Regions from separate parts of the Nostoc sp. DSM 114161 genome, predicted to be linked through region 3. Evidence: riboswitches for the same ligand, from Rfam matches in the RefSeq annotation. Region 3 holds a riboswitch; each other region holds the start of a gene.

Region 1 (7,529 bases), 260 kb from region 3:
AATACCTTCTGGATTTAATTCTTGTTTGCCAGTATTCCGCAGGTAATCTGCAATGGTGCTGGTAACTGATTCGTATTGTTCTTTTGCTCTGTGTGCTAAAGCTTGGGGTGCGTGGCGGATACTATGCCACGACTCTTCCACGGCGTTAATGATTTGATTAACTTGCTCTTCGGTCAAATCTTCCCGCTGACTCAATAGCTGTACTAAAGTATCGCGGTCAAAGCGAGACAATCGCGCCCGAATGGCAGAAATTCCAGCTTGGGGATCTTCGAGTACGGTTTTGAGGTCGGCGCGGATGGCATCAGGATTGAGTTCTGCTTTGCCAGTGTTACGCAGATATGATTCGACATTCAACCACAGAGTTTCTGCTTGATATTGTGCTTGTTCGGCCAGACTCTTGGATTCAATTAAAGCGCGATCGCGTTGTTTTTCCAATTCGTCCAAAATGCTATCGACTTCATACAGCTGCACATCACTACGTTCCAGCAATATCTGTCGCATTTCGTCACGTTGAATGTGCGCCAGTCGCAACACCAGAGTTTCATAATCTGCTTCTGGGTCTTGCAATAACGGTTTGAAATCGCGCTCAATACCTTCGGGTGTTAACTCTGTTTTGGCAGTAACCAGCAGATAACTTTCAACTCGGCGTTGCAAGTCTTGTACGATTTCTCTTTCTTCTTCACCTGTGACTCGGATCAGTACTTCTTTGCGAACAATTTCTAATCGGTCTGCAATGCGCTGAATTTGGGTTTGGGTAAGCAATCCCCGCTGTTGCAAAATATTGACGAAATCGTTGCGGGATAGCCGTTCTAGTTCTCTGCGGATTGTCCCAGGATCGCCAGCTGGGTCATAAATGACATCGGCAAATTCTTGAGCAATTCTTTCTTGGCTGAGTTGCCAAGCATAGGTGTTGGACAGGTAGTTTTCCACATCAGCCCGAATTGGACTATAGGGTTGGGATGGTGTTGGTGTGGGCAAACCTAGCTTATCTGCTTGTTGGGTAACTTTGTCTTTGGCAGTGGTCAGACTACGCAGGATTTTTTCCACATCCAAATCGGATAAATCAGTGCGTCCTAACACTATGCCGGTTAAAGCAGATAGTCCTTGTTGGAGTGTGCTTTGAATTGGGCCGGGTGCAGCTTTTTGGTCGGCTTCCTTGGAACCGCGCATTTCTGCCACTAACCGATCCAGCTTGCTATTGAGTTCATCTGTCTTGGTTTGTCCGGGTGGCAGTGATTTGAGATAATCAATCAATTCACCCAAACGGTCTTGGTTGGGTGCTTGCTGGCTAACTACTTGTTGCCAAACTTTATACAAAGTATCAGCGATGCGGCTAGCATCTTTTTTGGAAAGGTCGGTACGACTGCTGACTAAATCGATAAACTTTTGGCGATCGATGTTGCGGATGTCTGGACTACCAGCGATCGCTTTTATTTGCGGGTCGTTGAGTAAATTTTCAAAATCGCTGCGAATCTTCGATAAATCTAACTCTGGCGGACGCAGCTTATCTAAGTAATCTTCAATATTTTCTCGAATACTTACTGGGTCGATGGCGCTTCCTAGTTCCCGACGCACAGCAGCAGCAGCGGCTTCAGCTGTGGCTACAACTTGGTTATTAACAGCTTTTGCTCCCAATGCGGCGGTAGCTGTCCCCATAATCGCCTGAAAACCTGAGGTTGCCGTATTCACAACCGAGCCAATTAACGAACCCACGGTGGTGGAACTTACCCAAACCAGCAGCAAAAAGTAAGCACCCCAAATCACCAGACCGAGAATTGCTCCTAACCTTGGGTCTAAAATCACAAGGCTCAACTTCACAGCCAGGAAAGTGGCAATTAATAAAGCGATGGTTACAGTAACTAATGTCCAAAGTCCTACTGCTGTGCCGACTTTGCGAATAGTGCCGCCCAAACTTCCGACTTCACCACCATCTGAATCTGAGTCGGATGGACGCCCCAGGTAGGAAATACCGGCTGCAACAGAGAGATTAGTAAGCACTAATTGAAAAGCAAAAGCTAAAATCACGCCTGAGATTAAAGCCACAAAAAAGCGGGGCCCCGAAGGCGTGATAACTGAGGGATCTACTGGAACCTGTGCTAACCACAATAGTGGCTTGTAGAGTCCCAGCATGATTTCCGTACTTTCAAACATTGTATTTCCTTGTCTTAGTGTTTAATTTTTTTTGGGCGGATTAAGAATTTCGTGAGAAGTAACTCTTAGTATTTATCTAGTCTACCTATGGCAATACCTAACTCTTAAGATCAGAATCGTGGAATTTAGGTGTTTAAAGCATCTCTCCAAAGATTGAAAACACTATCCAGCGAAAGATATAAATTTTATTATCTCTTGGCGTAAATATTAATCAAATTGATACTTGCTACTAATATATATAGCGTTATTTTCTAAATTTTCAATTGTTTTTATCGCATTTATTTTGAATAAAATTGTAGTTTTCTGACAAATCCCAAGCATTTGGTGAAATACCTATTTTTATCACTCTCTCAAGGTTGATTTGTTTAGAAAAATACACGAGCGAGCATCGGTCATGAGAAGTGCTTGTAGTTTGTGCCCACAGACAGAAAGCAATTTAAATATCAATAGCTACATTAAAGTTAACAAATGAATAATTGAGGGCAAACAAATGGCAACTAACTATTGTAAAAATTCGCCAATAATTGGAACTGGATAAACGGAATTGTCAGTTGTGGTTTCTTTGTTGCAAATAACAAATGAGCCTTCGGGTTTGCCAGTTGCTCGTGGGGAAACCTCCAAGACCAAAACCGCGCTGGCTCACTAATGGATGTGCAACCTAAAATGCACATAAAAGACTTAAAAAGCAGTTGAATTTAAGAGGAAAAAGCAATGCAAACTCCTGAAACTCGTCCGTCTACTGATTTACCACCAGTAGCTCAAGCTTACAACGGCCGCGATCGCAATGAATTTCTATTTGGCTGGACTCCCCAAGCTGAAATCTGGAATGGTCGTTTTGCAATGATTGGTTTTCTTGCCTATTTACTTTGGGATTTAGCTGGTTTTAGCGTCCTGCGCGACATACTGCGGATAATTGGCTACTAAACGTTAAATGCCTAAAAAATACTAAACATTGGAGGGAAAAATGGTTAATAAAGAAACTCGTCCATCTACTGATTTACCAGCAGTCGCACCAGAATACAACGGCGTAGACCGCAATGCCTTTTTGTTTGGCTGGACTCCCCAAGCAGAAATTTGGAATGGTCGCCTAGCGATGATTGGCTTTGTTTTCTATTTACTTTGGGATTTAGCCGGCTATAGTTTTGTGCGCGACGTATTGCACATCATCAGATATTAACAAATGATTAGTAGAGACGTTGCAATGCAACGTCTCTACTTGTTTTACAGCAAAAAGCGAAATAACACATAAAAAGCCGAAGTTACTAACTGTAGTAGCATCACTGGAATACCGTAGTGCAAAAAAGTTTTAAACGATATTCGCTGTCCATGCTGCTCAGAGATGCCGGCAGCCACGATATTAGATGATGCTCCCACTAATGTGCCATTACCTCCTAAAGTTGCACCAAACATCATTGCATAAAACAGTGGTAAAACTTCTGGGGGAAACTGTCCTTGAAAATCCTGCGCTAGAACTTCTGCGGGTGCTAAACCAACAGTGACAATATACTGTTTGAGTAAGGGCACCATCCCCACCACTAAAGGGATATTGGGCACTACGCTAGATAATATGCCTACAAAAAATAACAGAACTAGCGAACCTAGAATAATATTTTTCCCTAAAATAGCGGCTAATACTCCTGATAAACCATCAATTACACCTGTTTTTTCCAGCCCTCCTATTAGCACAAAAATACTCATAAAAAATATTAATGTACTCCAATCTATATCGCGCAAAATATTATTAACCGAATCAATTTTGCTATGATGAGATAATAGCAAAGCTAAAGCTGCTCCTAACAAAGCCACGGCAGCGGGAGAGATGGGAACTGGGAGAGATTCTCCAATCACAAAAAATAGCAGCACAAAAAAGACAATAATTGCACCCACACTTAAAGCTCGTGGATGATTAATTTGGGGATGTGGCAATTCTTCGAGATTATCTAGTCGGGTATTCCAAATTTTACGAAATAAAAATGGTAGGATTGCAATTACTGTGACAACAGCAATTACTCCTCCTAAACTTAACTTTAATAAGTAATCAGTAAAAGTAATATTCACTGCATCCCCAACAATAAATGTAGCGGGGTCGCCAACTAAAGTCAGCAGTCCGGCACTATTAGCTACAAATACCATTAAAATTAATAAGGGTACGAAATTTATTCCAATTTCTTTTGCCATTGGTGGAATTAAAGGTGCTAACAACATGACTGTTGTGGCATTCGGTAAAACAGCACAAATGGGTGTGACAATAGCCACTATACCGAGTAATAGACGCTTGCCTTGTCCTTTGGCAAGAAGGACTATTTGAGTAGCTAAATATTCAAATATTTTGGTAGGCTCAAAAGCCCGTACTAACACCATCACTCCAAAGAATAAACCAAGTGTTCCATGACTATTGCCGATGTAACTAACAGCTTGTTCTAAAGTCATAACGTTGCTAAAAACTAATAACAATGCTCCTAATAATGCAGCAATGGTGAGGTGTACCCATTCTGTCATCACTAAAATGATGACGCCGATAAATGTAACCACACTGAGGATGGCTTGCCAGTTTTCCACAGCTGAACTCCCACAGTTTAATTGATTGAGTATTAGCGAAAAAAGCCACCTAATTATAGGTGACTTATCTAAGATTACAATTTGATATACTTATTGAAATTCTGAATAGCGATTATTCATCAATACAGCTAGGAATGCCTAAAACCGCACAGGGAAAATCAGAACCTAGTGCTTCAATCATAGGATGGTTGACAGAGTTACAACCAACAAACAAGATATCGGCTGCTTCTAATTCCACAACTTTTTTAAGTTCTGTAGAAATGGAACCAAACCGCAAATGAGATTTGAAACAACCTTGCCATTCTTCAGCCAAACTTCGTGCTTGCCAAAGAATTCTATCCGCTTCTTGCAAGGGAGTTATGGCTGTCTGCAATTTTGGTTGAGTTAAGACAAGTGTGGGGGATTTTGATATTTCACTAATCTGACATTCTAATGAAGGCTGCTGTATGGGAAAATTCAAAATGTTTGGATAGTGGCTACTTTCATTGTCTTCTAACACATAAACAGCTTGGACTGTAACTTCTGTATTGGTAGCTAGACGTGTTTGATGGGCAATCCAAAAGGCAAGATCCAATGCCGTATGACTGTTCGGAGAAGCATCATAGGCAACAATTAAGTTAACGGAATTTGCTGCCGAAGATTGTTGAGACAATAGATTTTTTGGTTCTGGCAACAATACCATTTGTTCAATTAAGTCATCTCGACCTATGGCACTTTGCAGACGTGCTAACATTGGCTTAATTTTCACAGCTTTACTTCTCCAAATTAAATAAACTAGCAATGAGAAGCAGGGCGACCAATTTTAGATTTTGTCATTTGTTCTTTGTCCTTTGTCCTTTGCAAATCACCAAGGACTAATGACTAATGACTAATGACTAAAATTTACAATCGGTAGAGGAAACCCCAATAACAACTGTATTACAGCCAAAGTGTTGGGGGTTCCTTCCATTGCCTACGGAGTTAGCTGACGGGCTAAGACTGGAAGGTGTCTCTCTCGTAAGAGTGTTGAGTCACCGAAGTTTTGATGCCAACGGGGGAAACCGCCGCTCAAACTTCTCGTTGAGTACTTAGTTAATATTAATAATTATTAACTCTTGACTCTTAACTCCTCAGTTTGTATGAGATTAGCCCCATAATATGGTTCCTCCGCTTCAAATCTAGCTTTCGTGAATTTGAATTAGGCTACCCGCTAAAAGAATGATAATCTACTTTACTCGTGTTGCGTGAAATATCGATCTAGGAAATTGAGGGCATGGTTACGCAGTTCAAAGTATTCTTTTGAGTTACGCATGGCAGCGCGATCGCGTGGATGTTCAAAAGGAACTTCTAATATCTCACCGATATTAGCTGCTGGGCCGTTGGTCATTAATACGATGCGATCGGACATATAAATTGCTTCGTCTACATCGTGGGTAATCATCATCACTGCTTGCCGATGACTTTCCCAAATATCCAATACTTGCCGCTGCAATTTACCACGAGTGAGGGCATCTAGCGCCCCAAAAGGTTCATCCATTAATAACATTTTAGGACGAATTGCTAAAGCTCTAGCAATACCTACGCGTTGTTTCATACCTCCAGAAAGTTCGTCAGGATACTTATCAGCCGCCGCCGTTAAGTTTACCATTGACAAGTGTTCGTTTACAATGCTAATTTTTTCAGATCTATTAGCATTTTTTAACACTTCATCCACAGCTAAACGGATATTTTCTCGCACTGTTAACCAAGGTAACAATGCGTAATTTTGAAACACCATCATCCGTTCCGATCCTGGCTTCCGGATTTCTTTTCCATCTAAGCGTACTGAGCCAGAAGTCGCTTTTTCTAAACCACCAATGATCTTCAGTAACGTCGATTTTCCACAACCTGAGTGACCAATTACAGAAACATATTCATCTTCACCAATTGTTAGATTCACTCCATCTAAAACGACAAAATTATCTTTATCTGGTGTCGGATAAGACTTGACTAAATTTTCAATTTCTAAAAATCCAGGACGGGGCATAACTTGGGTTTGGGTATCAATAGGTAATGAGGTATATTCCATCATCAAAATGCTCCAGCAATAATTTAGTCACGGTCAATATTTGAACTTGGTATTTAAGACATGAAAAAACTAGTCGGAGCATTAGCCCTGATAGCAAAACTATTCAGATAGCCCACTGGATCGCTGGGATCAAAGCCTTTCTTATCTATAAATACTTCTGGCGGTTCTACTTTGTAATCATCCTTCGGACATTTAATGCCCATTTCGCTTGCTATCTCGCGATATAAATCTGCTCTCCAACCTTTTTCGGCTAATTTCTCGGCATTCTTAGGGAATTCTTTGATTTGCCCCCACCTTGCTGCTTGAGTCATCAACCAAATACTTCTAGATCTCCATAAAAATGTCGAATGTTCTCCTGGCTGTTGGGGAATGTTATCTGGAATATCAAAGAAAATTGTGGTGTCAGCAGCTTGAATAGTGCGGTCTTTGCCATCAAAGCCACCATAGTTGTAGTTACCAACAATTCCTGGGGCAGTAAACTTGGCAATTGGAGCCTTTTTATTTTTCGGTCTTGCACCTGTAAAGGAACGGTCTGTCAGCAGTTCGGCAACTTCTTGGCGATTTTCCACTTTGCTGCAATACTGGCAAGCTTCAATCATCGCTTTGACGAGGGAACGATAGGTTTTAGGATATTTCTCAATGAAAGATTCCATTACCCCTAAAAGTCGGTCTGGGTGTCCCAGCCAGACTTCTTTGCCTTGGGCGAAGGTAAAGCCGATGTTTTCGTTTCCTGTAATTGCTCTGGTGTTCCAAGGTTCTGCAACCATGTAAG
Region 2 (4,977 bases), 250 kb from region 3:
TAACAACATTGCCACATCAAAAGCAATTGTTGGTTATAGCTACCTCACTTGTGGGAGGTTGGTAGATTTGATGTGATTTTTATCTTACTACCTGCCCATTTTTTAATATCGAACTCGGTTTAAGTAGGATTATATCAAGCGATCGCTTTAATAAATCTTCATAAATCGTCATATTGACAATCCCAGATTAGGTATGCAATTGTGTATTTAAGACAGCATAAATAACCACACTCTAAAGCGCAGGTTTTTGGTAGTTGTCTCAGCAGCAACAATTCCTAGTTTCCTGCCGAGCTTCGTGTCATCCCTTTGGCTGAGTATTTAGCCAAAAGTTTAGTCTACTAATTGATTAGACTTTCGATGGAAAGACAAGATGTTTGGATAAATGTTCAGGGGAAGGGATGACGCGAAACTTGGTAGGAAGCCAGGAATTATTGCTGCTGAGACTTAAACCAAACTCAAGCGAGAGTAGCAAATTTTTTCATAGAGGAAGATTCATTTTTGATAATTTTTCTCAAAATAAATTTGTTAATTCTAGATGTGTGATATTCCAATGCTGCCAAAAACAAAAAGCAAAATGGAAAATCAACAAAATGAATTCCAAACAAAAACGTAATAAGAAACAGCAACTTACTGATTTTTATGGCTCTAATTGTTGGTAGTGTCGTGAAAACATACCACAAGAAAGGTTGACAATTGAACACCTTTTACCCAAAAGTCGTGGCGGCTCTAATTCTTTTGAAAACTTACGCCTTTCTTGTTTTAAGTGTAATAACACTCGTGGAAACAGTATTTATCCACCTATCTGGAAAGTAACTGTTTGTAAATAGCACATCAATTTTTTGAGTATCATATCTGATGGGGTGGGTATCTTACTTACCCTTTTCATTCAATTAAATAGGAAAAAGAAACAAAACGTAAAAATGCACAAACTTCTAACATTTCGTGATGAAAAACTTCTACGCCGTGCGTTGACTCACCGTTCTTATGTTCATGAAAACCCAGGAGAAGGCGAACATAACGAACGCCTAGAATTTCTCGGTGATGCTTTGCTAAATTTCTTAAGTGGTGAATATCTCTATCGCCGTCACCCACACAAGGGAGAAGATGAATTAACGCGGCGGCGTTCTGCATTGGTAGATGAAAAGCAGCTGGCAAAGTTCGCTGAAGAAGTAGATTTAAACTTTAAAATGCGCTTAGGAAAAGGTGCTATTCAAGACGGAGGATACTATAATCCTAATTTACTTAGCAGCACATTTGAAGCCGTTCTTGGTGCTTATTATCTAGATAATAATTCAGATATTGAAGCAGTTCGCGCAATTATAGAACCACTGTTTGATTCTGTACCCGAACAAATTGTTGTTTCTCGTTCTAATGTAGACTCGAAAAACCGCTTTCAAGAATGGGTACAACGCAATGTTACCCAAACTCCTCCTAAATATGTCACAGTTCAAACAGGAGGTTTGTCTCACGCACCAGAATTCGTAGCTAAAGTAATTGTAGGCGAAAAAATCTACGGCGAAGGTAAGGGACGTAATAAAAAAGATGCTGAAAAAGCTGCTGCTGAAGATGCATTAGTTAAATTGAAAAAGCAAGGGTTATTGTAGAAATGAGTTGTCAGAATTCTGAATTCTGAATTCAGTAAATAAATTTCTCATATCTCCAATTCCAATGGCAAAACTATGGTGAAAGTTGAACCAACCCCTACTTCAGAAACTAAATTAATTTCACCTTGCAATAATTTCACCAAGCGCCAAACTATTGCCAATCCTAATCCTGTACTATCAGGAAGGTAAGGACGATCGCCAGCACTGACGCGAAAATAGGGTTCAAATATCTGGGCTTGGTCTTCCGGTGCAATGCCAATTCCAGTGTCAGAAACTGCGATCGCCCATTTGTGTTTTTCCAACACTTGACACATTACAATAATAGTCCCAGACTCTGTATAACGAATTGCATTACTAATAAGATTTGTAACAATCTGTTGCAATTGAAATGAGTCTGTAATTAATTCTTGAGGAGCGCGATCGCAATCTACTACGATTTGTAAGTTTTTCTCCACAGCTAAAGGCTCCAACATTTCATACACATTATTAATGAGTTCCGGCACATTGGTAGGTGCGAGTTGGAGTTTTATTTGTCCGGCATCATACCGCGAAAGTTCCAGCACATCATTAATTAAGTGGAGTAATTGTCTGCCATTGCGTAGCACTCGTTCAATATGTTCTAAATTGGTATAGTTGTCTTTTATCTTCGACTTTCTTCGTTGTTGGCGTAAAAATAAATCCGAGTAACCAATAATTGAAGTTAAGGGATGTTTTAATTCGTGGGCTAGTTGAGAAATATACTCTTGATTGGCGCTAATTAATCGTGTCAGTTCCTGATTGTGCAGCGTTAATGATGTTTGTAACTGCCTTAACTCTCGCAAGCGTTCTTCAAGATAACTCTTGAAACACCGAGCGATCGCTTCATCTACAATAGCGTCAATCAAACGCATAGAACGAATTATCTCTGCGGGCGTTCCTTTCAATAAATCTACGTGAATAGTGTCGAATATTACTGTTCTTAATAGATGATATTCTCTGGCAATCTCTGTAGCATCAAAACCTTGTTCGGCTCGAATCGCCCCATGCTCAAAACTGGCAACAATTATCGACTGAATGTCATTATCCTCAGATTTTGAAAGTACCGTTACCATTGCTTTCAAAACATTCGGAATATGATTTTTGATAGCTGTATAAGATAAATCATCAGCACTTTCAATCCGTCGATCTTTGCGAACTGCTTTTACCCACTTATCTAGGATAGTATCAGTTTTTTCAGCCAGGAATTGACTAAAATCCATTATGTTAAATTCAGCTAACAGAGGGATGATAAATTTGTATATGCAATTAGTTTATCCACTAGAGCGGCGTTTTACCAAAAAAACTTCCAAAATTCACCTATCAAAAGTAATAAATTTCATCTATCGTTGCGTAAGCTAGCAAAAACTTTAAGTATCGCTCGAATGATGTCAGTATATGAAAATATAATGTATAAAATATATTATATTATGAATAAAAATTAGTATCTTACAATGTTGGCTTTTAAGTAAATTGCTCCTGTAACCGTTACTGTGCAATGGCTTTGTTCCTAAAGTAAATAAATCGATCAAAAGCTATAAGATTTATTAATCGCGTATAAACCAGGGTAAAAACTTGAATTTAGTAGTTAAAAGAACAAAGCATTTTAGAAAAGAGATGATTTTTACTGAGCGTTAATGTTATACTCTTCACATCGATGTTATATTGTGCGTAATTTCGTACCTTTTAGAGTAAGTCAGCCTAATCCAGCGCATCTAAAGTGCGTAACGCTGGAGCGGAGGAACCAAATTGTGGGGCGTATCTTGGAGAAAGTCATGAGTTATGAGTTATGAGTTATGAGTTATGAGTTATGAGTTATGAGTTTTTAATTAACTGCTCACTTCTGACTCCCAACTCCTCACTCCTGACTCCTCACTTCTGACTCCCAACTAACAACTTTCTTCAGAAGGGCATCTCTCAGCCCTAGCCCGTCAGCTAACTTCGTAGGCATTGAGAGGAGACTGAAGAGACGGCATTTTTATAATGTTCCGATCTCATCAGTGTCCGAGGCTGGTACTGCTCGATTTTTTGTACCTGCACTTAACCCTGTTGAGGTTTCATAATGATCTTTCAACTAAATTTAGCAGCGATCGCGGCGATCGCTGGACAAGCTGCTTGGAAAAAGACAAAACCCGTCATCAGTAAAGATTTCTTCTTTTTACCTGTTTTGGGTTTTTTGGGAATAATTGTGCTGTGGTGGATTGTTGCACTTGCCAACCACGAATTAATGCCCACCCCGCCAGAAGCACTATCAGCTAATTTGGACTACATCTTAAACCCCTTCTACCAGCGAGGCCCAGGCAACTTAGGAATTGGTTGGTTATTAATAGCAAGTCTGCGAAGAGTAATACTAGGCTTTTTGTTAGGTGCGGTAGTAGCCATACCTTTAGGGTTTCTCATTGGTATGTCGAGACAAGCAATGCTAGCCCTCAATCCCATCATTCAAATTTTTAAACCCGTATCGCCTTTAGCTTGGTTGCCCATAGCTTTAGCTATTTTTAACTTGGCAGATCCTTCAGCTATTTTTGTTATCTTTATCACTTCGTTATGGCCGACAATTATTAATACAGCCTTAGGAGTTTCTAGCGTTCCCAAAGATTATTTAAACGTGGCACAAGTATTGGAAATGCCACGTTGGAGGCAGATTATAAAAATCATTTGGCCTGCAAGTTTGCCCTATATTTTTACAGGTTTGCGAATTAGTTTAGGCATAGCTTGGTTAGTAATCGTTGCTGTAGAAATGCTCACTGGTGGTATTGGTATTGGCTTTTTTGTCTGGGACGAATGGAGTCGCTTAAATCTAAGTTCAGTCTTTCTAGCGGTATTAGTAATTGGCGTAACCGGCTTAATTCTTGATTACATCGTCGGTAAAATTCAAGAAATAGTAACTCGCCGCCCGACATCTGCCAATTAATTACAACAAAATTCAGAACTAGAAATTCGCATTACAAACCCTCCATAACTCTGCGTCTGTGCGCCCACCGTTCGCGAAGCGTCTCCCTTGGGAGAAGTTTTGATGCCTGCGGCGGGCTACGCCAACGGCGGAAGCCGCCGCTCAAACTTCTCTGTGCACGAGCAATTAACCACCAAATTTCAGATTTTGGATTTAACAATTCAAAATCAAAAATTGAGCTATCAACGGAGCCATAAAAATGGTCGATCGCAACTACACTCGACGAGACTTTATCAAAGGAATAGGAGCAACCACAACGACAATAGCACTATCTTCATGTGCAGTTTCCGGAGATAGATCTGCAAAAGGATTAACAGAAGAAGCCTTAGCTGTGCAACGAGTAGTTAAATCCAGCGATTTAGAAAAACCCGATCTGACGGTTGGATACGTTCCCGTTAATGATTG
Region 3 (7,529 bases):
CCATTCACCGACACCCCCTACACCACCGCCAGGAGTTTATGCCTTAAAATGTCCCAAATGTCACAAAGTCTCCCCACCAGAAAATTTGCAAATTGGCTGTCCTTGGTGTGGAACATCTTTGGCTGCGGCAGTGAGTGTGTTAGTAGCGCCGGGGAGTTAGGGAATGGGGAGATGGGGAGATGGGGAGATGGGGAGATGAGGGAGACGCGGGAACACGGAGAATGACAAATGACTAATGACTAATGACCAATGACCAATGACTAACCATTTACAAATCCAATTAAGTTGGGAAGAACCGGCGACGGGAGAACGGCGAGAACCAATGTTGAATATACCGATCGCCTTTGGTCGGGAATTCGCTCGGTTACCTGCTGAGCTTGGAGGACAGCGGGTTTCGAGGATGTTGCTCAATAGTAATGAAGTTTCTCGCTACCATGCGGTAATTGATTGGGAAGAAAATCATCTGGTAGCGATCGACCAAGGCAGCGTTAACGGTATCTTTGTCAACGGTAAACAACAAAAGCGTTGTGTTCTGGCTAATGGCGATACCTTGCAAATTGGCCCCTATGTCATCACAATCAAGTTTGCTGTTAATGTCACTGAACCAGATACTACCCCGCCTTCAACGATTCGCTTCAACCCAAATACAAATATCCCAGATCCTAGTTTGCCCGTACCCCAGCCTGGAATTACGGCAGGCACTAATTTTCCGCCGCCAGCATTTCAAGCACAAAAAGTCCCCCTGCTAGCGCTTTATGCTACTGGGCTACCAGTGGATGAAACTGATTATCTGGCGATCGGGGCGGGGCTGGGTAGCTTTGTTTGGGCTGATTTGCTGCGAATTAGTGGTGTGCGTGCTGACAAAATTGTAGCTGTGGGATTAGAGGCAGAACCTTATGCTCGTTACAAGCGCCTGTGTATGAATTCCCAAATTCCTCTACATGAAAGACTGCGATCTAATTCCGATTCTTGTCCTGATAATATTTGGGGCTGGCCCAGTTATGCCTTGCGCGAAGCTTGGGCTGACTTTGGCAAGGGACACATGAAATCAGCATTTAAAAATTTGTGGCAGGTGTTTTCTGAACCAACATTTGCCGAAACTTATACACCCCGTTCCGGTAACGTCTTTAATTCCATAGATAGGGAGGCCAAGCGCATTGGCTGGAACCAAATTTATCGCTATGGGCGAGTCCGGGCAATTCGCAAAACCGATGATGGTAGGTATTGCGTAGCCTATTCTCGCGCCCCAGGAAATTATGCTTTTTTAGTTAGTCGTTATTTACATTTAGCTACTGGATATCCCGCAATTCAGTTTCTCCCAGATTTACAAGCTTATAGAGAAAAATATCAAGACTTTAAAACTGTTGTGAATGCTTACGAAGCACACGATGGTGTTTATCAGCAATTAGAGCAACACGGCGGTACAGTATTGATTCGGGGAAGGGGAATTGTGGCTTCGCGAATTGTGCAGCGGATTTATGAAGCCAGAAAGCGAAATCGAAATATTTCAGTTTTACATTTAATGCGATCGCCTAAACCCCAAGGCAACAAATTTCAAAATGCCCAGCGTTTAGTCAAAAATCATTACGAATTTCAACCCTTTAACTGGCCTAAAGCTTGTTGGGGCGGCGAACTCCGAGCAATGTTAGAAAAAGCCAGCCCCGACGAACGCAAAAGCCTATTAGCAGATTGGGGCGGTACCACCACCGCCGACCGACACGATTGGCAGCGAATTACTGCCCAAGGGATTAGCGAAGGCTGGTATCAAATTACCTTCGGTGAAGTGTTGGACGTAGAACGAGATCCCCAAAACCGGACTATTACCCATATCCGAGAACAAAGCTTTGGCGAAAAGAAGTTGATAGCTGACTTTATTGTTGATGCTACTGGACTAGATGCCAAGGTAAATGCCAGTCCGCTGCTAGAAGATTTCGTCAAACATTACAACTTGCCACTGAATCACCTGGGGCGATTAACTGTTGCCAACAATTTTGAATTAGTAGAAATGCGTAATGACAGAGGACAGATGTATGCAGCAGGGGCGATTACTCTTGGTGGCCCTTATGCCGCTGTTGATAGTTTTTTAGGGTTGCAATACGCCGCATTAGTCGCTGTGGATGGACTCGCCGCCGCCCGTGCGCCTGGAGTTCATAGATTGAATCCTATAAGTTCCTTTGGGCAGTGGTTGAAGTGGGTGTTAAATCAGTCACCTTAGAGAAATCCAAGAAATATAGCGGTTTTCAATTGAATGGAATACACCGAAAGAAAATCAAATCATTGTAGGGGCTTTACAGCTGTTAATGGTGTCAACTTAAGCTTAAACTGTTGCCCCACAATCGTTTTACCCCACCCCCAACCCCTCCCCTTGGCAAGGGGAGGGGCGATTTTGGCTTTAGACAAAATCGGAGTGGGGTAACGCGGATATTGATGGTAAATGAGTAGAACTCGCTCATCACCTTTCTATCAGGGTTTCACGTTAAGTTGACACCAATGGCGATAGACCCCACCCCACAAGAAATTATTGGAAACCCCTAATTTATATTCCTTGTGTCAACGTCCAAGTAGAGTAAGCATCTTCCACAAATGTACTTTGATGGTTAGTTTCTTGACGCTTAGTCATTTTAACTTTCAGGGTGGTTATGTAGACTCCATCCATTAACTGATGTCCGTAACCTAAAACTTGACCGACTTGCCCTGTTTTTTGATGCAAAGCATAATCTCCAATGTTTAACATGGTTTTAAGTTCCTAATTAACTAAGTTGAGTAGTTGATAAATTACCAGTTACAGCTGATTTCAAGCAAAGTGAAGTACGCCTGAATTGTGACTTTTAAATTCTGCTTTTGTTAAGCTGCAATCTGGGTTCGGGTATCAGATGTGGTTTGAACTAGTAGACGAGTGTAGAGCTGAGTTAGTCGGAATGCCACACTGTACCAACTAAAGGCAATTTCTGTGCGTTGCCGAGCCGCTTCACCTAATTGGTCTCGCCAAGTTGGGTTAGTAATAATGCGGTCTATGGCAGCAGCAAAAGCTACTTCGTCTTTTACTGGTGCAAGTAACCCTGTGACTTCTGGTACAACAGTAAATTGCAATCCACCAACATTACTAGCTACCACCGGAGTTTTACTCGCCATTGCCTCAATGGCAACTAAACCAAAAGGTTCATAGTGGCTGGGCACTACGCAGACATCAGCAGCAGCATAGTAGAAAGGAAGTGTAGTATCATCTAGGCGGCCGGGAAAGGTTGTACAATTTTGTAATCCGAGTTCTGTAACAATGCCGGCAATGCGATCGCGTTCGATGCCATCGCTCTGACCTGGACGACTACCACCACCAATCACTAGCTGGAAGTTATCCTCATTTCTAAAACTAGACTTAGCAACGGCTCTGACTAAGGTTTCTATTCCTTTACGGCGATCGAACCGTCCAACGTAGAGAACTATTTTAGCGTCTGGTGCAATTCCCAACTTTTCCCGCGCCACAGACCGAGGAATTTCTCCAAATTTGTCGATATCGGTGCCGCAAGGAATCATTTCAATGTTTCCTTTGTTGGAAACGAGTACCCGCATGTGCTTCTGCTCTTGCGGACTAGTTGCAACCACACAGTCTACAGTTTCCAAGCAGGCTTTTTCTACAGCTAATCGCTGAGCAGCAATTACAGGAACATCACCAATACTTCTGTATTTGACCGCTCCTAAAGAGTGGTAAGTGTGTAACTGAATCAGAGGTTGCTGTTTTTTCAATTCCATACCAACCCAAGAAGACAACCAGTAGTTAGTATGAATTACGGGATAATAGAACCCTTGCTGCTGCTGGAATCGTTGGAATTCTCTGATGAATTCTGGTAGATAATCGAATAAGTTATCTCGCCCAATAAACTCTGCTGGGCCGGCTTTTAAGCGAATAGTACGACAGTTTGGGCTATGTTGAACGATCGCAGCTTGTTCGGGACTGCTACGACGAGCGAACATATCCACTTGCCAACCAAGCTTTGCTAATGCATAACCAACTTGACGCACATATACATTTTGACCTCCAGCTTCTTCTTGACCAATTTCAACAGCTGGGTCTCCATCAACAGAAATTAGGGCAATGCGATGTTTCTTATTCTGGAACATGGTTGAACTTTACCTCAGGGCAAATAACCCTGCCTCAAACGCCAGAAATCAAGGTAATATTATCCTCTCCTCAAGGCCGAGGGCAGGTACAACGAAGCGCAAAGTTACCAGCCAAAGGACACTGACGAGAACAAGGCATTACTTGGAAGAATGCTGCTCGTTCAGTCTCCTCTCAATGCCGACGAAGTTAGCTGACGGGCTAGGACTGAGAGATGTCCTTCTTGAAAAAGTTATGGGTTATGAGTTATGAGTTATGAGTTATTTACTTATTAACTTTTAACTCTTGACTCTTAACTTCTCACTTTCTCCTAGATACGCCCCAGAATTGGTTCCTCCGCTCCGGTTTACCCGTTACAAAAGTTTTTAGGTAATAAAAGTGGATTAGGCAGACTGATTTAATTTTCTTAAGGTTTTATAACGTGGGTTCATCAAACATGTCAACAGTGCGAACAAAAAATGTGTCGTCGGGGAGAGGTAGTGAGGATTCGGCAAACCCCTTAGGGTAGGGAAAAGGGAAAACAGAAAAGGCTAAATGAGGGATCTTTGCTTTCCCCTTTGGCGTTGCCATCTCCCTTGTCTCCCACCTCCCCATTTCCTTACCCCCCACTCCCTCCAGCCATCAATAGACCAATCTCTTCCACTGTTGCTGTTTGTGCATCCAAAACGGCGACAAACTCACCTCTGTAGATTACGGCAATGCGATCGCTCATGGCCATGACTTCTTCTAACTCGGTAGAAATATACAAAATTGCTGCACCGCGATCGCACTCTTGCAATAATCGAGAATGTACTGCTTGTGTCGCCCCCACATCTAAGCCCCGCGTCGGTTGCATGGCGATAATTAAATCTGGTTTTTGTGCGAGTTCTCGCGCCAAGACTATTTTTTGTTGATTTCCTCCCGATAGCTGACTTACTTGCACATCTTCGGCTGTGGCGCGGATATCAAATTCTTGCATGGTAGATTTGGCATAATTGGCGATCGCTGTTTTTTGTAATAAAAAGTAACGACAAAATGGCAACTTTTTAAAAGCTTTCAAAATCAAATTTTGAGCAATAGTAAATTGCAATACTAAACCTGTTTTTTGCCTATCTTCTGGGATATATCCGATGTTTACTTCTCTTGAAAAAAATTCTATTTTTCCCTGTTTTGCACTTCGTAAAAGAGCAATAGCATCTGCTAATTCTCGCTGTCCGTTACCATCTACACCAGCAATTCCTAAAATTTCTCCTGCCCGGAGTTGAAATGAAATATCACGTACAGCAGTTAAACCTCGTTCATCTTCAACGTCTAAATTCTGCACCGACAATACAATATTTCCTGGTGAAACTGGAGATTTATTGAGTTGCAAAACAACTTCTCGTCCTACCATCAATTCTGCTAATTCTTGAGGTGTTACTGCTTGAGCTTTTGTAGTTGCTACTACCTTGCCTCGTCGCAATACTGTGACTGTATCGCACAGATTTATCACTTCTTCTAATTTATGGCTAATAAAAATAATTGTCTTCCCAGCAGATGCAAGTTGACGCAAGATAGTCATTAATAATGTTACTTCCGGCGGCGTTAAAACTGCTGTTGGTTCATCGAGAATCAATAATTTTGCCTGACGGTAAAGAACTTTGAGAATTTCTACGCGTTGTTGTGTTCCTACCGATAAATTTTCCACCTTAGCAGCAGGATCGATTGCTAATCCATAACTTTGGGATAAAGCAGCAATTTCTTGTTGCTTTTGACGCAGATTGAGACGCCAAGTGTTATTTATTCCCAAGATAATATTTTCTGTAACAGTTAACTGTGGTATCAGCATGAAGTGTTGGTAAATCATGCCGATACCAAGTTTAATAGCCTCATGAGGCGAAGTAATTTTTACTGGTTGTTCCTGCAAATAAATTTGACCAGTATCAGGTTGATAAAGACCACTAATAATATTCATTAAAGTAGTCTTACCTGCTCCATTTTCCCCTAAGATTGCATGGATTTTTCCAGCTTCAATACTTAAACTTATATTATCGTTTGCTATAAATGAACCAAAGGATTTAGTAATTTTATCTAAATTTAAATATGTCATTGGCAGCAATTTTTTAAATTAATAGACCTCTTGGAAAAGTCCCTAACACCCCACCCCCAACGCCTCCTCTTCCTAAGGGGAGGTTGGGGTTCTTAGTTGCGATTTAAGAGGTCTAATATAAACCAATACGGTTCAGTTAAGGATTAATTATACAAATTATGGGTTTTCGAGACGCGATAAATCGCCGTCTCTACAAGTGTTTTGGTTTTATCTGAACTGTATTGTAATATAAACTACATTTGCGACTTCGGACACTACATTTACGACTTTGGGCACTACATTTACGACTTCGGACACTACATTTGCGACTTTGGGCACTACATTTACGACTTTGGGCACTACATTTACGACTTTGGGCACTACATTTGCGACTTCGGACACTACATTTGCGACTTCGGACACTACATTTGCGACTTCGGACACTACATTTGCGATTTTGGATACTATATTTACGACTTGGGACACTACATTTGCGACTTTGGCGATCGCCTATGGCATCACTGATTAGGTTTATATTAAAATAAGGGACAAATTTAAGTCATCATATCAAGTTTTTACGCAACGCGTATCCTTACCACCTTCTTTGCAGTTTTCAAAGGTAATTTTTTTATCTACAATTTCTTGCTTTACCTGCAATGCTTTTTGTTTGACTGCTTCCGGTACTGCTGCACCAAATTTTCCTAAAAATAAAATATCTGGTCTTTCTAGACCAATTGTATATATTTGTCCTTTAAGTTGTTTTTGTTTTGCGAGTTCTGCAAGGTAGGCGATCGCTATATCTAATCTTTTGACGGCACTAGTTAAAACTGCTTTTGGGGCGACATCTAACTGATCTTGAGTATTACCAAAGGCATACACTCCCTTGTCGCTAGCAGTTTGCAACACTGCGGCTGAGGCATTATCTAACCATTGATAAATTACGTCTGCTCCTGCGGAAATCAAAGCCAAAGTCGCTTCCTTTCCCTTAGCAACATCATTCCAATCTCCGGTAAAAGTAGAACTAATCTGAATATTTGGTTTTACCGATTTTGCTCCTAATTCAAATCCCCGCAATTCTTGTTGAGTGGCTTCAAATTCTTGTCCGGCAATATAAGCTAATTTGTTAGATTTAGTTAAAGAAGCACCAATAATGCCACACAAATAACTACCTTGGAGGTGATCTATTCGTAAAGCGGCAATGTTATCACCTTTAATAGAGCCGTTAACAGCTACAAAAAATGTATTGGGAAACTGTGGAGCAACTTGTTCCACCGCTGCATCAAATTGCCCGCCGTGGGCAAATACTATACTGTAGCCTTTACGAGCAAAATCTGTTAAAGTTTCTGTTTGATCTGCTTGGGCTACTTG

The links. A riboswitch is a leader RNA that binds a small molecule or an ion and turns the genes downstream of it on or off. The one in region 3 is predicted to bind cyclic di-AMP.
Region 1: it holds a riboswitch for cyclic di-AMP, as region 3 does, so the genes downstream of both, NSTC745_RS35040 (universal stress protein) here and NSTC745_RS33995 (glycosyltransferase) in region 3, are expected to answer to the same signal.
Region 2: it holds a riboswitch for cyclic di-AMP, as region 3 does, so the genes downstream of both, ntrB (nitrate ABC transporter permease) here and NSTC745_RS33995 (glycosyltransferase) in region 3, are expected to answer to the same signal.

Annotation. Positions count from the first base shown of each region.
Region 1 is NZ_CP195141.1:8,372,131-8,379,659, reverse strand. It holds gene NSTC745_RS35060 (MFS transporter) at 1-2,151, opposite strand, end outside; gene NSTC745_RS35055 (chlorophyll a/b-binding protein) at 2,863-3,075, shown strand; gene NSTC745_RS35050 (chlorophyll a/b-binding protein) at 3,116-3,328, shown strand; gene NSTC745_RS35045 (ArsB/NhaD family transporter) at 3,373-4,710, opposite strand; gene NSTC745_RS35040 (universal stress protein) at 4,823-5,443, opposite strand; cyclic di-AMP (ydaO/yuaA leader) riboswitch at 5,645-5,883, opposite strand; gene NSTC745_RS35035 (ABC transporter ATP-binding protein) at 5,921-6,757, opposite strand; gene NSTC745_RS35030 (ABC transporter substrate-binding protein) at 6,811-7,529, opposite strand, start outside.
Region 2 is NZ_CP195141.1:8,366,636-8,371,612, forward strand. It holds gene NSTC745_RS35010 (HNH endonuclease) at 672-827, shown strand; gene rnc (ribonuclease III) at 921-1,604, shown strand; gene NSTC745_RS35020 (sensor histidine kinase) at 1,652-2,842, opposite strand; cyclic di-AMP (ydaO/yuaA leader) riboswitch at 3,308-3,584, shown strand; gene ntrB (nitrate ABC transporter permease) at 3,682-4,533, shown strand; gene NSTC745_RS35030 (ABC transporter substrate-binding protein) at 4,772-4,977, shown strand, end outside.
Region 3 is NZ_CP195141.1:8,110,416-8,117,944, forward strand. It holds gene NSTC745_RS33980 (FHA domain-containing protein) at 1-160, shown strand, start outside; gene NSTC745_RS33985 (FHA domain-containing protein) at 257-2,215, shown strand; gene NSTC745_RS33990 (hypothetical protein) at 2,537-2,734, opposite strand; gene NSTC745_RS33995 (glycosyltransferase) at 2,845-4,116, opposite strand; cyclic di-AMP (ydaO/yuaA leader) riboswitch at 4,278-4,496, opposite strand; gene NSTC745_RS34000 (ABC transporter ATP-binding protein) at 4,713-6,182, opposite strand; gene NSTC745_RS34005 (BMP family protein) at 6,729-7,529, opposite strand, start outside.